2 regions of the Kineococcus lubricus genome follow, and region 2 is predicted to be linked to the other one. Evidence: predicted binding sites of a transcription regulator. Region 2 holds the regulator's gene; the other holds the start of a gene.
What was found. Region 2 encodes HrcA, which represses chaperone genes, less so after heat shock. Its sites were predicted from a motif close to GNTNGCACTCGGNNNNNCCGAGTGCNANC; they were not measured.

Region 1 (5,528 bases), on a different contig from region 2:
TCGCGGACATCCCCCGGCGCGGGGCGAGCTACCAGCGCCAGCGCGCGACGTTCGAGGCGGCGTGCGCGCGGGGTGAGCAGAACCCGCTGCACCACGTCGTGGACTCCCTCGTCGCGGAACTGCGCGAACCCTGACGCCCCTCCCCCGGCGGGTGGGAGGAGGGGCGGGGAGCCGTTCAGGCGAGGACGTCGGCCAGGGTGCGCGCGGGCAGGCCGTGCGCGGCGGCGACCTCGGCGCTGACGAGCGACCCGGCGTGCGTCGACAGGCCCGCGGCGAGGGCGGGGTCGGCGGCCAGCGCGGCCCTCCAGCCGGAGTCGGCGAGCTTCACGACGTACGGCAGCGTCGCGTTCGTCAGCGCGTACGTGGAGGTGTGCGGGACGGCGCCGGGCATGTTGGCGACGCAGTAGAACACCGAGCCGTGCACGGTGAACGTCGGGTCGTCGTGGGTGGTGGGGCGGGAGTCGGCGAAGCAGCCGCCCTGGTCGATGGCGATGTCGACGAGGACCGAACCGGGGCGCATCTGGGCGACGAGCTCGTTGCTGACCAGCTTCGGCGCCTTGGCGCCGGGGACGAGGACGGCGCCGATGACGAGGTCCGCCGAGCGGACGGCGCGGGCGAGCTCGTAGGAGTTCGACACGATGGTGCGGACGGCGCCGCCGAAGCGGACGTCGACCTCGCGCAGCTTGGGCAGGGACAGGTCCAGGACGGTGACCTCGGCGCCCATGCCGAGCGCGATCTGCGCGGCGTTCTGGCCGGAGACCCCGGCGCCGATGACGACGACGTCGGCGCCGCGCACCCCGGGGACGCCGCCCATGAGGACGCCGCGCCCACCCGCCGCGCGCATGAGGGAGTAGGCGCCGACCTGGGGGGCGAGCCGGCCGGCGACCTCGCTCATGGGCGCCAGCAGCGGCAGCGAGCGGTCGGGCAGCTGCACGGTCTCGTAGGCGATGGACGTGGTGCCGGAGGCCAGGAGGGCGTCGGTGCACTCGCGGGAGGCGGCCAGGTGCAGGTAGGTGAACAGGACCTGGTCGCGGCGCAGCCGGTGGTGCTCCTCGGCGATCGGCTCCTTGACCTTCAGGAGCAGGTCGGCGGCGCCCCAGACCTCGTCGACGTCGGTGAGGACCTTCGCGCCGGCCGCCTCGTACTCGGCGTCGGGCAGGGAGCTGCCGAGCCCGGCGCCGGACTGGACGAGGACCTCGTGGCCGTGGCCGACGAGCTCGTGCACGCCCGCGGGCGTCAGGGCGACGCGGTACTCGCGGTTCTTGACCTCGGTGGGGACGCCGATGCGCATCTGCTCACTCCTCCAGCGGTGGGGCGGGTTCTCACCCAGGGTGAACAGGGTTCGGCGCAGCAGCAAGGAACCCGCAGGAGATTCGTGGGAGCCTCCTCTCGTGGAAGATCGTTCGAGAGTGGCCGCCGACGGGCCAGGCCGGCCGAAGAAGCTTCAACGCGTGGTCGACCCGGTCGACCGGGCGATCCTGCACGTCCTGGCCGAGGACGCCCGGATCACCAACGCCGCCCTCGCCCAGCAGGTCGGCATCGCCGCCTCCACCTGCCTGCTGCGGGTGCGGGCGCTGCGGGAGTCGGGGGTGATCCGCGGGTTCCACGCCGACGTCGACCCCGCCGCCCTCGGCCTGGACCTGCAGGCGATGATCGCGGTCAAGCTCGCCGCGCACGCCCGCGGCAGCATGGGCCCCTTCGTGGCGCGGATGCGGCGCCAGCCGGAGGTCCTCGACGTCTACTTCGTCGCCGGCGCCGACGACTACCTCCTGCACGTCGCGGTGGAGAGCACCGAGGCCCTGCGCGACTTCGTCGCCGAGCACCTGTCCCGGGACCCCGACGTCGGCCTCACCGAGACCAGCCTGATCTTCGAGCACACCCGCGCCGCGGGGCGCTCCTGAGCGGTGGGCCGGTCGCACCCGGTACCTCACGGGTGCGACCGGCCCACCCTCACCGCGGGGGCGAGCGCTGACGGCACGGTGGCCGGCGGTTCGCGTCCTGGTCCCCGACCCGCGCGGCGGGCCGGGCCGGGACCGCCGGGGCCGGCGGGGGGAGGCGGGTCAGGGTGGCGACGAGGGCGCGGAACGCCTCGTCCACCTGCTCCTGCGACCACCCCGCCAGCGGGTCGGCGGGTCCGCCGTCACCGGGCCGTGAACGCCGCGCGAGCAAGCGGTCCACGGCCTCCCCCTACGACGTGATCGCCTGCTGCCGGTCGCCCGTCTCGACGGCGATGCGGCGCGGTTTGGCCCTCTCGGCGACCGGGATCCGCAGGTTCAGCACCCCGGCCGAGTAGTTCGCCGTCACCTTGTCGAGGTCGAGGTTGTCGCCGAGGATGAGCTGCCGGCTGAACACCCCGCGCGGGCGTTCGGCCGCGATCATCTCCCCGGTGTCCTCGTGGACGGGGCGCTGGGCCCGGACCGTCAGGACGTTGCGCTCGACGTCCAGCTCGATGCTGGACGGGTCGACGCCGGGGAGGTCGAACTCCACGACGAACTCGTCACCGTTGCGCCAGGCGTCCATCGCCATGACGGCCGGCCGAGACGTCGTCCCGAGGACCTGCTGCGTGAGCCGGTCGAGTTCCCGGAAGGGATCAGTGCGCATCAACATTGCCACCACCTCCAGTGTGAGAGAAGGAGATGCGCTGCCGATCGGGTCACCGGCGGGGGCCGGTGCCACACCTCTTAGTTAGCACTCGGCCGGGCCGAGTGCAACCCCTCCGGGAAGATTCTCCACCCGGGAGGCGCGAGCGCCGGAGCGGACCTAGCGTGCCCGCATGGACATCGGGATCATCGGCGCCGGGAACATCGGCGGGAACCTCACGCGCTCGCTCACCGCCCTCGGCCACCGCGTCCGGGTCGCGAACTCCCGCGGACCGGAGACGCTCACCGACCTCGCCGAGGAGACCGGCGCGACGCCCGTCCCCGCGGGGGAGGCCGCGCGGGGCGCCGAGCTCGTCGTCGTCACGGTTCCGCAGAAGCGGGTCCCGGACCTGCCCGCGGACGTGCTCGACGCGCTGCCCGACGGGGCCGTCGTCGTCGACACCGGAAACTACTACCCCCGCGAGCGCGACGGCCGGATCGACGGCATCGAGGACGGGACCCCCGAGACGGTGTGGACGGCCCGGCACCTCGACCCGCGCGGGCGGCTGCGGTGGGTGAAGGCGTTCAACGGCATCCAGGCCGAGCACCTCATCACCGCGGCGCGTCAGCCGGGCGACATGGAGCGCCGCGCGCTGCCCGTGGCCGGGGACGACGCCGAGGCGAAGGCGACGGTCATCGCCCTGCTCGACCAGATGGGGTTCGACGGCGTCGACGCCGGCTCCCTGGCCGAGTCCTGGCGGCAGCAGCCCGGGACCCCCGTCTACGGCGCCGAGGCCGGGGTCGACGGGATCGTCGCGGCCCTGGCCGCCGCGCCCCGCGAGCGCCCCACCGAGTTCACCGCCTGACGGGCGGCGGCTCAGCCGAACGCGCGGGCGACGACGGGCAGCGCCACCGTCATCGCCAGCGCGTTGAGCACCATCGCCGCGCTCGACCAGCCACCGGCCGCGTCCGACTCCGCGAGCGCCCGGGACGTCCCGATGCCGTGCGACACCACGCCGATCGCGAAGCCCCGGGCCCGCGGGTCGTGGACGTGGACGCGGTCGAGCAGCCACGGCCCGACGGTGGCCCCGAGCACCCCGGAGACGAGGGTCAGGACGACGGCCAGCGTCGTGTTCGCCCCGATCGTCTCCCCCACCGTCAGCGCGACCGGTGTCGTGACCGACCGCGGCAGCGTCGTGCGGACGAGGTCGTCGGGGGCCCCCAGGAGCACCAGCGACCCGACGGTCACGCCCACGCTCACCACCCCGGTGACGACGAGGGTGACCAGCACGGCGAGGCGGTCGGCCAGCAGCGCGCGCCCGGACCGCAGCAGCGGCAGGGCCAGGGCGACGGTGGCCGGGCCCAGCAGCAGCGTCAGGACGGACACCGACGCCAGGTACTCGGCGTAGGTGATCCCCAGCAGTTCCAGGGCCACCGAGACGACGACCATCGCGACGAGCACGGGGGCCAGCAGCGCGGGGCGCCCCAGCCGCCGGTGCAGCTCCCCGGCCCCCAGGTACGCGGCGAGGGTGAGCGCCAGGCCGAAACCGGGCGCGTGGACCAGCGCGTTCACGCCGCGGCCCGGCGGCGCAGCAGCCGCTGGAGCACGACGCCGGCGACGACGAGCCCGGCGGCGAAGGAGCCGACGACGGCCAGCGTCAGCGGGCCGGCCTGCTCGACGAGCGTGGAGAGCTGGGTCAGCGCCCCGACCCCGGGCGGGACGAACAGCAGTTGCAGGTGCTTCAGCAGGGGGTCGGCGGCCGGTTCGGCCCGCCGCGCGACGCCGGGGAACCGGGCCCCGACGGCCAGCAGCACCGCCAGGCCCACGACGGGGGCCGGGACGGGCAGACCGGTGAGGTCGACGAGGACGGTCCCGAGCAGCTGGAGCCCGAGCAGCAGCGCGAGGGCGGCCAGGACCGAGGGGGCGCGGGCCGGACCGGGGGTCCTCAGTCCCACCAGAACCTCCACGCCCGCTCCCCGACGAGCCCGGCCGCGTGCCCGGCGACGTCGGCGGGTCCCTCCCGGGACACCTCGTCGCAGCAGAACCCGAGGTGCTCGGCGGCGACGGGCAGGGCCTGTTCGGGGGTGGTCGGCGGTGCGGCCACGCTGAGCCGGAGCGTGTCGAACCCCAGCGCCACGACGCGGGCGCCGAACCGGTCCTCCCAGCTGCGCAGGACCGCGGACAGGGTGGCGGGCGCGACGTCGCTGTTGACCGCTCCCCACCAGCCGATCGCGGCCAGGACGTCGGCGCCGCGGTCGGCGGCGACCAGCCCGAGGCGGCGGTGGGGGTCGTGGTCGAGCAGGTCGGTGGCGAAGCGCTCCGCGGCGGTCAGGGGGTCGGTGACCTCGGGCAGGGCGGGCGAGAGGCCGGGCCAGGGCGGTTCCGGTCCATCGGGGTGCTCCTCGGGGTCCTCGAACGCGCCCGCGCACTGCTCGGCGAGGAACGCCTCGACGTCGAGGGGGACGACCTCGGTGGGCCCGGAGAACTCCCCCACGAGCCAGGGGCGTTCGGGGTCGCCGGGGGCGAGGCCGTCGAGCAGGAGCGGCCACAGCCCGGTCTCGGGGTGCCGGGCGGCCAGCCGGGCCCAGTCGCCGGGGGCGGCGGGGGCGTCGCCGACCCAGACCACCGGGCCGGTGCGGCGCATCCCGGCGGGCGCGACGAGCCGGCCCGGCGGCAGGTCGGGGACGGCCGCGACGAGGTCGGCGAGCGCTGAGCGGGGGCGTCGGAGCACCCGGCCACCGTGCCAGTCCCCCGCGCGACCAGCCAACGCCCGCCCTGGTTAGGGTAGGCAACACTCACCCCTCGATCCTGGAGCGACCCCGTGCGCAGACGCGACCTCCTGACCCTGACGGCCACCACCGCGGCGCTCGCCGCCTGCTCCTCGCCCGGCAGCACCACCGGCTCCACGCCCGGCTCCCCGCCCAGCCCCGCGGGCTGGTCCGCCACCG
Region 2 (5,528 bases):
GGCCACGGCGGCGGTCAGGGAGGCGGACGCGCAGAGGCGGCGCAGCAGGGGGGTACGGAGCACGGTGGGTCCTTCGCGTCGTCGACCGCGGCGGTCGAGGGGTGGGGTCCGGGCGCGTCTTCACGGGAACCGCACGGACGGGGCACAGGATGCCCGGCGGGACCGGCGGCGGCAAGGGGGTCGCGCGGCCGTCCCGTAGCGTGCGGGGATGGACCTCGGACTGAGCCTCGGCTACCTCACCGGCCCCGTCGGGCCCGCCGCGGCCCGGGCCCTGGACCTGACCCGCGCCGCCGAGGACGCCGGGTTCGCCTCCGCCTGGGTCGCCGAGGCGTACGGCACCGACGCCGTCAGCGTGCTCGGCTGGCTCGCGGCGCGGACCAGCCGCATCGGGCTCGGGTCGGCCGTCCTGCAGATCCCCGCCCGCGCCGCGGCCTCCACGGCCATGACGGCGGCCACCCTCGACGGGCTGTCCGGCGGCCGGTTCCGGCTCGGGCTGGGCGTCTCGGGCCCGCAGGTCGCCGAGGGCTGGTACGGCCAGCCCTTCGCCAAGCCCCTGGCCCGCACGCGCGAGTACGTCGAGGTGGTCCGCAGGCTGCTGGCCCGCGAGGAGTCGCGGTTCACCGGGGCCCACCTGGAACTGCCGCTGCCGGGCGGCCCGGGTGTGCCCCTCAAGCTCATGCAGCCCGCCCCCCGGCCCGACCTGCCGATCCACCTGGCGGCCGTCGGCCCCCGCAACGTCGAGCTGGCGGGGGAGATCGCCGACGGCTGGCTGCCCTCGTTCCTGGTCCCGGAGAACTCCGCGGAGTCGTTCGACCGGCTGCGCGCGGGGTTCGCGCGCCGCACCCGGCCGGTGGGGGGTTTCGCGGTGACGGCCTCGGTGCCGTTCGTGCTGACCGGCGCGACGGGCGACGAGCGCGCGCGGGCCGAACGCCCGGTGCGCGAGCTCATCGCCCTGTACGTCGGCGGCATGGGCTCGCGGGAGCAGAACTTCTACGCCGACCTCGGCCGCCGCCTCGGTTTCGGCGACGCCGTCGACGCCGTGCAGGACCTCTACCTCGCCGGGCGCAAGGACGAGGCCGTGCAGCGGGTCCCGGCGGGCCTGGTGGAGGCGACGAGCCTGGTGGGGTCCGTCGACGCGGTGCGCCGGCGGCTCGCCGACCACGAGCGGGCCGGGGTCACGACCGTCGCGCTGGTCCCGCTGGGGGCCGACCCCGCCGGGGACCTGCGCGCGGTGGCGTGAACCTCAGCGCACCACCCGGAAGATCAGCGGGTAGCGGTAGGCGCGCCCCTGGTTGGCCGCGACCGCCGCGAGGATCGTGAAGATCAGCGCGACGACGCCGGGCACCACCATGAGGCCGTACGACAGGCCGAAGGTGAACAGCGCCAGGACCGAGCAGAGGACGAACAGCACCGCCTCGTAGACGATCAGCGAGATCGTCATGTTCAGCGCCTCGGAGGTGTGCCCGCGCACGAACCCGCTGCGGTCCTTGAACACCAGGAACAGGATCAGCGGGCCCAGGAACGGCAGCGTCACGAAGCTCGCGGCGATCGCGGACAGGTGCCCGAACATCCCCCACATCCGCTCGTCCGACGGCGACATCGGGACCGGGGCGTAGGGCTGCTGCGGCGGGTACGGGGGTTGGCTCACCCCTCGATCGTGACCGTTCCCTCAGCGGTCCGCCAGGTCGGCGGTCACGAAGTCGACGAGTTCCTCCACCCGGCCCAGCAGCGCCGGCTCCAGGTCGGCGTACGTGCGCACCGTCCCCAGGATCCGCTTCCAGCCCTGCGCGACGTCGGCCTGGGTGGCGCGCGGCCAGCCCAGCTCGGCCAGGACCCCCTTCTTCCAGTCCTGCCCGCGCGGGATCGCCGGCCACGCCGTCCAGCCCAGCCGCTGCGGCCGCACCGACTGCCACACGTCGACGAACGGGTGCCCCACCACGAGCACGTGCGGGCTCTTCCCGACGCCGGCGACGATCCGCGACTCCTTCGACCCCGGCACCAGGTGGTCCACGAGGACGCCGATCCGCCGCCCCGGCCCCGGGCCGAAGGAGCGGATGGCCGCGTCGAGGTCGTCGACCCCGTCGAGCATCTCCACCACGACGCCCTCGACGCGCAGGTCGTCGCCCCAGACCTTCTCGACGAGCTCGGCGTCGTGCCGGCCCTCCACGAGCAGGCGCGAGGCCCGCGCGGTCCGGGCGGGGGCGCCGGCGACGGCCACCGACCCGCTGGCCGTGCGGGTCGGCCGGGCCGGGCCCGCGGCCCGGGGCGCCACGAGCCGCACCGGCTGCCCGTCCACCCAGAACCCCGGTCCCAGCGGGAAGGTGCGGGTGCGGCCCTTCGCGTCCTCCAGGACGACGACGTGCACCCCGCCGCTCTTCTCCACCCGCACGACCGCGCCGACCCAGCCGGTGTCGACGTCCTCGACGACCAGGCCGCGCACGGCGGGCTCGTCGCGGTGGGTGGGCCTGGGGCGGTTGCGGGCGTGCGGGTCGGCGGAGAGCACGTCGGCGCCGTACCGGTCGTCGTAGCGGGTCACGGGGGAACGCTAACCACGCCCCGCGGGCCGGCGGGGGAGGCGCGACCGGGGCGCGAGCGCCTAGACTTGGCACTCGCGCGCGTTGAGTGCCAGACGCGCGGGAGCAGAGCACCGGGTGCCGGAGCAGGGAGGGACGGATGAGCGACGACCGCAGGCTCGCGGTGTTGCGGGCCATCGTCGAGGACTACGTCTCCAGCCACGAGCCCGTCGGGTCCAAGACCCTCGTGGAGCGCCACGCCCTCGGCGTCTCGCCCGCGACCATCCGCAACGACATGGCCGTGCTGGAGGAGGAGGGGTACATCACCCAGCCGCACACCAGCGCCGGGCGGATCCCCACCGACAAGGGGTACCGCCTGTTCGTGGACCGCCTCGCCAACGTCAAACCCATGTCGGCGGCCGAGAAGCGGGCCATCGAGACGTTCCTGCACGGCGCCGACGACCTCGACGACGTCGTCGACCGCACCGTCCGGCTGCTCGCCCAGATCACCCGGCAGGCCGCCGTCGTGCAGTACCCCTCGCTCAGCCGCGCCGGCGTCCGGCACGTCGAGCTCGTCGGCGTCGGCGGCCGCAGCGCGCTGCTGGTCCTCATCACCGACTCCGGCCGCGTCGAGCAGCGCGTCCTGGACATCCGCTCGGCCACCGACGCCGACGACCTGGCCGTCGCGCTGGCGACCCTGCGCACCCGGATCAACGCCTCCGTCGGGGGCAAGCGGCTGCGCGAGGCCCGCGAGGGGCTGACCGACCTCGTCCAGCAGACCCCGCCGGAGGACATGGCGGTCGCCGCCGAGGTCGCCGCCGCGCTGGGGGACTGCCTCAGCGCCTCCCTGGAGGAGCGCGTGGTCATCGCCGGCACCGCGAACCTCGTCAAGGGCGCCGACCTGTCCACGTCCCTCGGCAACGTCCTCGAGGCCCTCGAGGAGCACGTCGTGCTGCTGCGCCTGGTGCAGGAGCTCGCCGAGGAGGAGGACGCCGGCTCCGGCGGGCGCGGCGGCCTCACCGTCCGGATCGGTGCGGAGAACCTGCACCTGGGACTGGACGGCACCTCCGTGGTCACCAGCGGCTACGGCACCGAGACGGTCCTGGCCCGGCTCGGCGTCCTCGGCCCGACCAGGATGGACTACCCGACGACGATGGCCGCGGTGCGTGCGGTGTCACGCTACGTCTCGCGGATCCTCGCGCAGTGATCTTCGCAGTGCTCAGAACCGACAGGAGAGACCCGACCTCGTGAGCGACTACTACGACGTCCTCGGCGTCTCCAAGGACGCCTCCACGGAGGACATCAAGCGCGCGTACCGCAAGCTCGCGCGCAAGTTGCACCCCGACGTGAACCCCGAGGCGGGGGAGCAGTTCAAGGAGGTCTCCCAGGCCTACGAGACGCTGTCCAACCCCGAGAAGCGGTCCGCCTACGACCGCGGCGGCGCGGGGGCCGGTGGCCCCGGCGGCGGCTTCGGCGCCGGGTTCGGGTTCTCCGACATCATGGACGCCTTCTTCGGCCAGGGCGGCGGCGGCCGCGGCGCCGGGCCCGCCAGCCGCACCCAGCGCGGCCAGGACGCGCTCATCCGCGTCGACGTCGACCTCGCCGAGGCGGCCTTCGGCGGCGAGCGGTCCATCCAGGTCGACACCGCGATCCTGTGCCCCACCTGCAAGGGGTCCTGCTGCCAGCCCGGCACGAGCCCGCAGACCTGCGACATCTGCCACGGGCAGGGCTCGGTGCAGCGGGTCGTGCGCTCGCTGCTCGGCCAGGTCATGACGACGCAGGCCTGCCCCACCTGCCGCGGCTTCGGCACCGTCCTGCCCTCGCCGTGCCTGGAGTGCTCCGGGGAGGGCCGCGTCCGCGCCCGTCGCCCGATGACCATCCGCATCCCCGCCGGCGTCGACACCGGCACCCGCATCCAGCTGGCCTCCCAGGGCGAGGTCGGCACCGCCGGCGGCCCGCCCGGTGACCTCTACGTCGAGATCCACGAACGCCCGCACCCGGTGTTCTCCCGCTCCGGTGACGACCTGCTGTGCACCCTGCAGGTGCCGATGACCGCGGCCGCGCTCGGCGCGACGATCCCGCTGGAGACCCTCGACGGCGCCGAGGAGGTCGACGTCCGACCCGGGGCGCAGGCCGGTGAGGTCGTCACCCTCAAGCAGAAGGGCGCCGAGCACCTGCGCGCCCAGGGCCGCGGCGACCTCCTGATCACCCTGGAGGTCGTCACCCCCCGCGACCTCGACGAGGAGCAGGAGGAGCTGCTGCGCCGGCTCGCCGAGCTGCGCGGCGAGGTGCGCCCCTCCGGGAAGCTGTCCGAGACCCACCAGGGGGTGTTCTCGAAGCTGCGGGACCGGTTCTCCGGGCGCTGAGCGGCGCGCGGCTCAGCCGCGCATGCCCGCCAGGAAGCCGCTGATCTGGCTGCGCAGCTCCTCGGCCAGCTGCGACAGCCCGGTGGTGTCCTGCGCCCCGCCCCAGCCGGAGGAGCCGTCGACGGCGGTGCGCACGCCGTCGACGAGGCCGTTCATCTCCACGATCGTGCTGCCGATCCCGGTGATGGCGCGCACGGCGTCCTGGGCGTTCTGGCGGATGCTGTCGACGCGCTGGCTGACCTGCTCGGTGGCGCGCCCGGACTGGTCGGCCAGCTCCTTGACCTCGGCGGCGACCACGGCGAAGCCCTTGCCGGCCTCCCCGGCCCGGGCCGCCTCGATCGTCGCGTTCAGCGCCAGCAGCCGCGTCTGGTCCGCGATCGCGTTGATGACCGAGACGACCTGCTGGATCTCGCGCGAGGCCTCGGTGAGCGCCTGCATGGTCAGCGCCGCCTGGTCGGCCTCCTCGCTGGCCGCGCCGGCCGCGGTCGCCAGTCCCTGCGCGGACGCGCTGAGCTCGGTGGAGGCGGTGGCGAGCTGCTCGGACACCCCGAGCACCCCCGCCTCGAAGTCGTCGGCCAGCGCCAGGCGGGTCGTGCGGGCCCCCTCGACGGCGGCGCTCCCGGCCTGCATCGTGGTGCGCCCGGAGTTG

Region 1: a site for HrcA is predicted at 2,685-2,713, ahead of ACRYRX_RS19490 (Hsp20/alpha crystallin family protein). Genes of this name have one in related genera too.

Annotation. Positions count from the first base shown of each region.
Region 1 is NZ_JBJLSK010000035.1:2,562-8,089, forward strand. It holds gene ACRYRX_RS19470 (glutamate--cysteine ligase) at 1-134, shown strand, start outside; gene ald (alanine dehydrogenase) at 176-1,291, opposite strand; gene ACRYRX_RS19480 (Lrp/AsnC family transcriptional regulator) at 1,452-1,901, shown strand; gene ACRYRX_RS19485 (hypothetical protein) at 1,951-2,178, opposite strand; gene ACRYRX_RS19490 (Hsp20/alpha crystallin family protein) at 2,188-2,607, opposite strand; gene ACRYRX_RS19495 (NADPH-dependent F420 reductase) at 2,774-3,445, shown strand; gene ACRYRX_RS19500 (LrgB family protein) at 3,457-4,152, opposite strand; gene ACRYRX_RS19505 (CidA/LrgA family protein) at 4,149-4,535, opposite strand; gene ACRYRX_RS19510 (DUF4253 domain-containing protein) at 4,526-5,311, opposite strand; gene ACRYRX_RS19515 (ABC transporter substrate-binding protein) at 5,402-5,528, shown strand, end outside.
Region 2 is NZ_JBJLSK010000016.1:54,908-60,435, forward strand. It holds gene ACRYRX_RS13695 (cutinase family protein) at 1-63, opposite strand, end outside; gene ACRYRX_RS13700 (LLM class F420-dependent oxidoreductase) at 209-1,240, shown strand; gene ACRYRX_RS13705 (DUF4870 domain-containing protein) at 1,244-1,648, opposite strand; gene ACRYRX_RS13710 (DUF3097 domain-containing protein) at 1,670-2,536, opposite strand; gene hrcA (heat-inducible transcriptional repressor HrcA) at 2,674-3,720, shown strand; gene dnaJ (molecular chaperone DnaJ) at 3,761-4,879, shown strand; gene ACRYRX_RS13725 (methyl-accepting chemotaxis protein) at 4,892-5,528, opposite strand, start outside.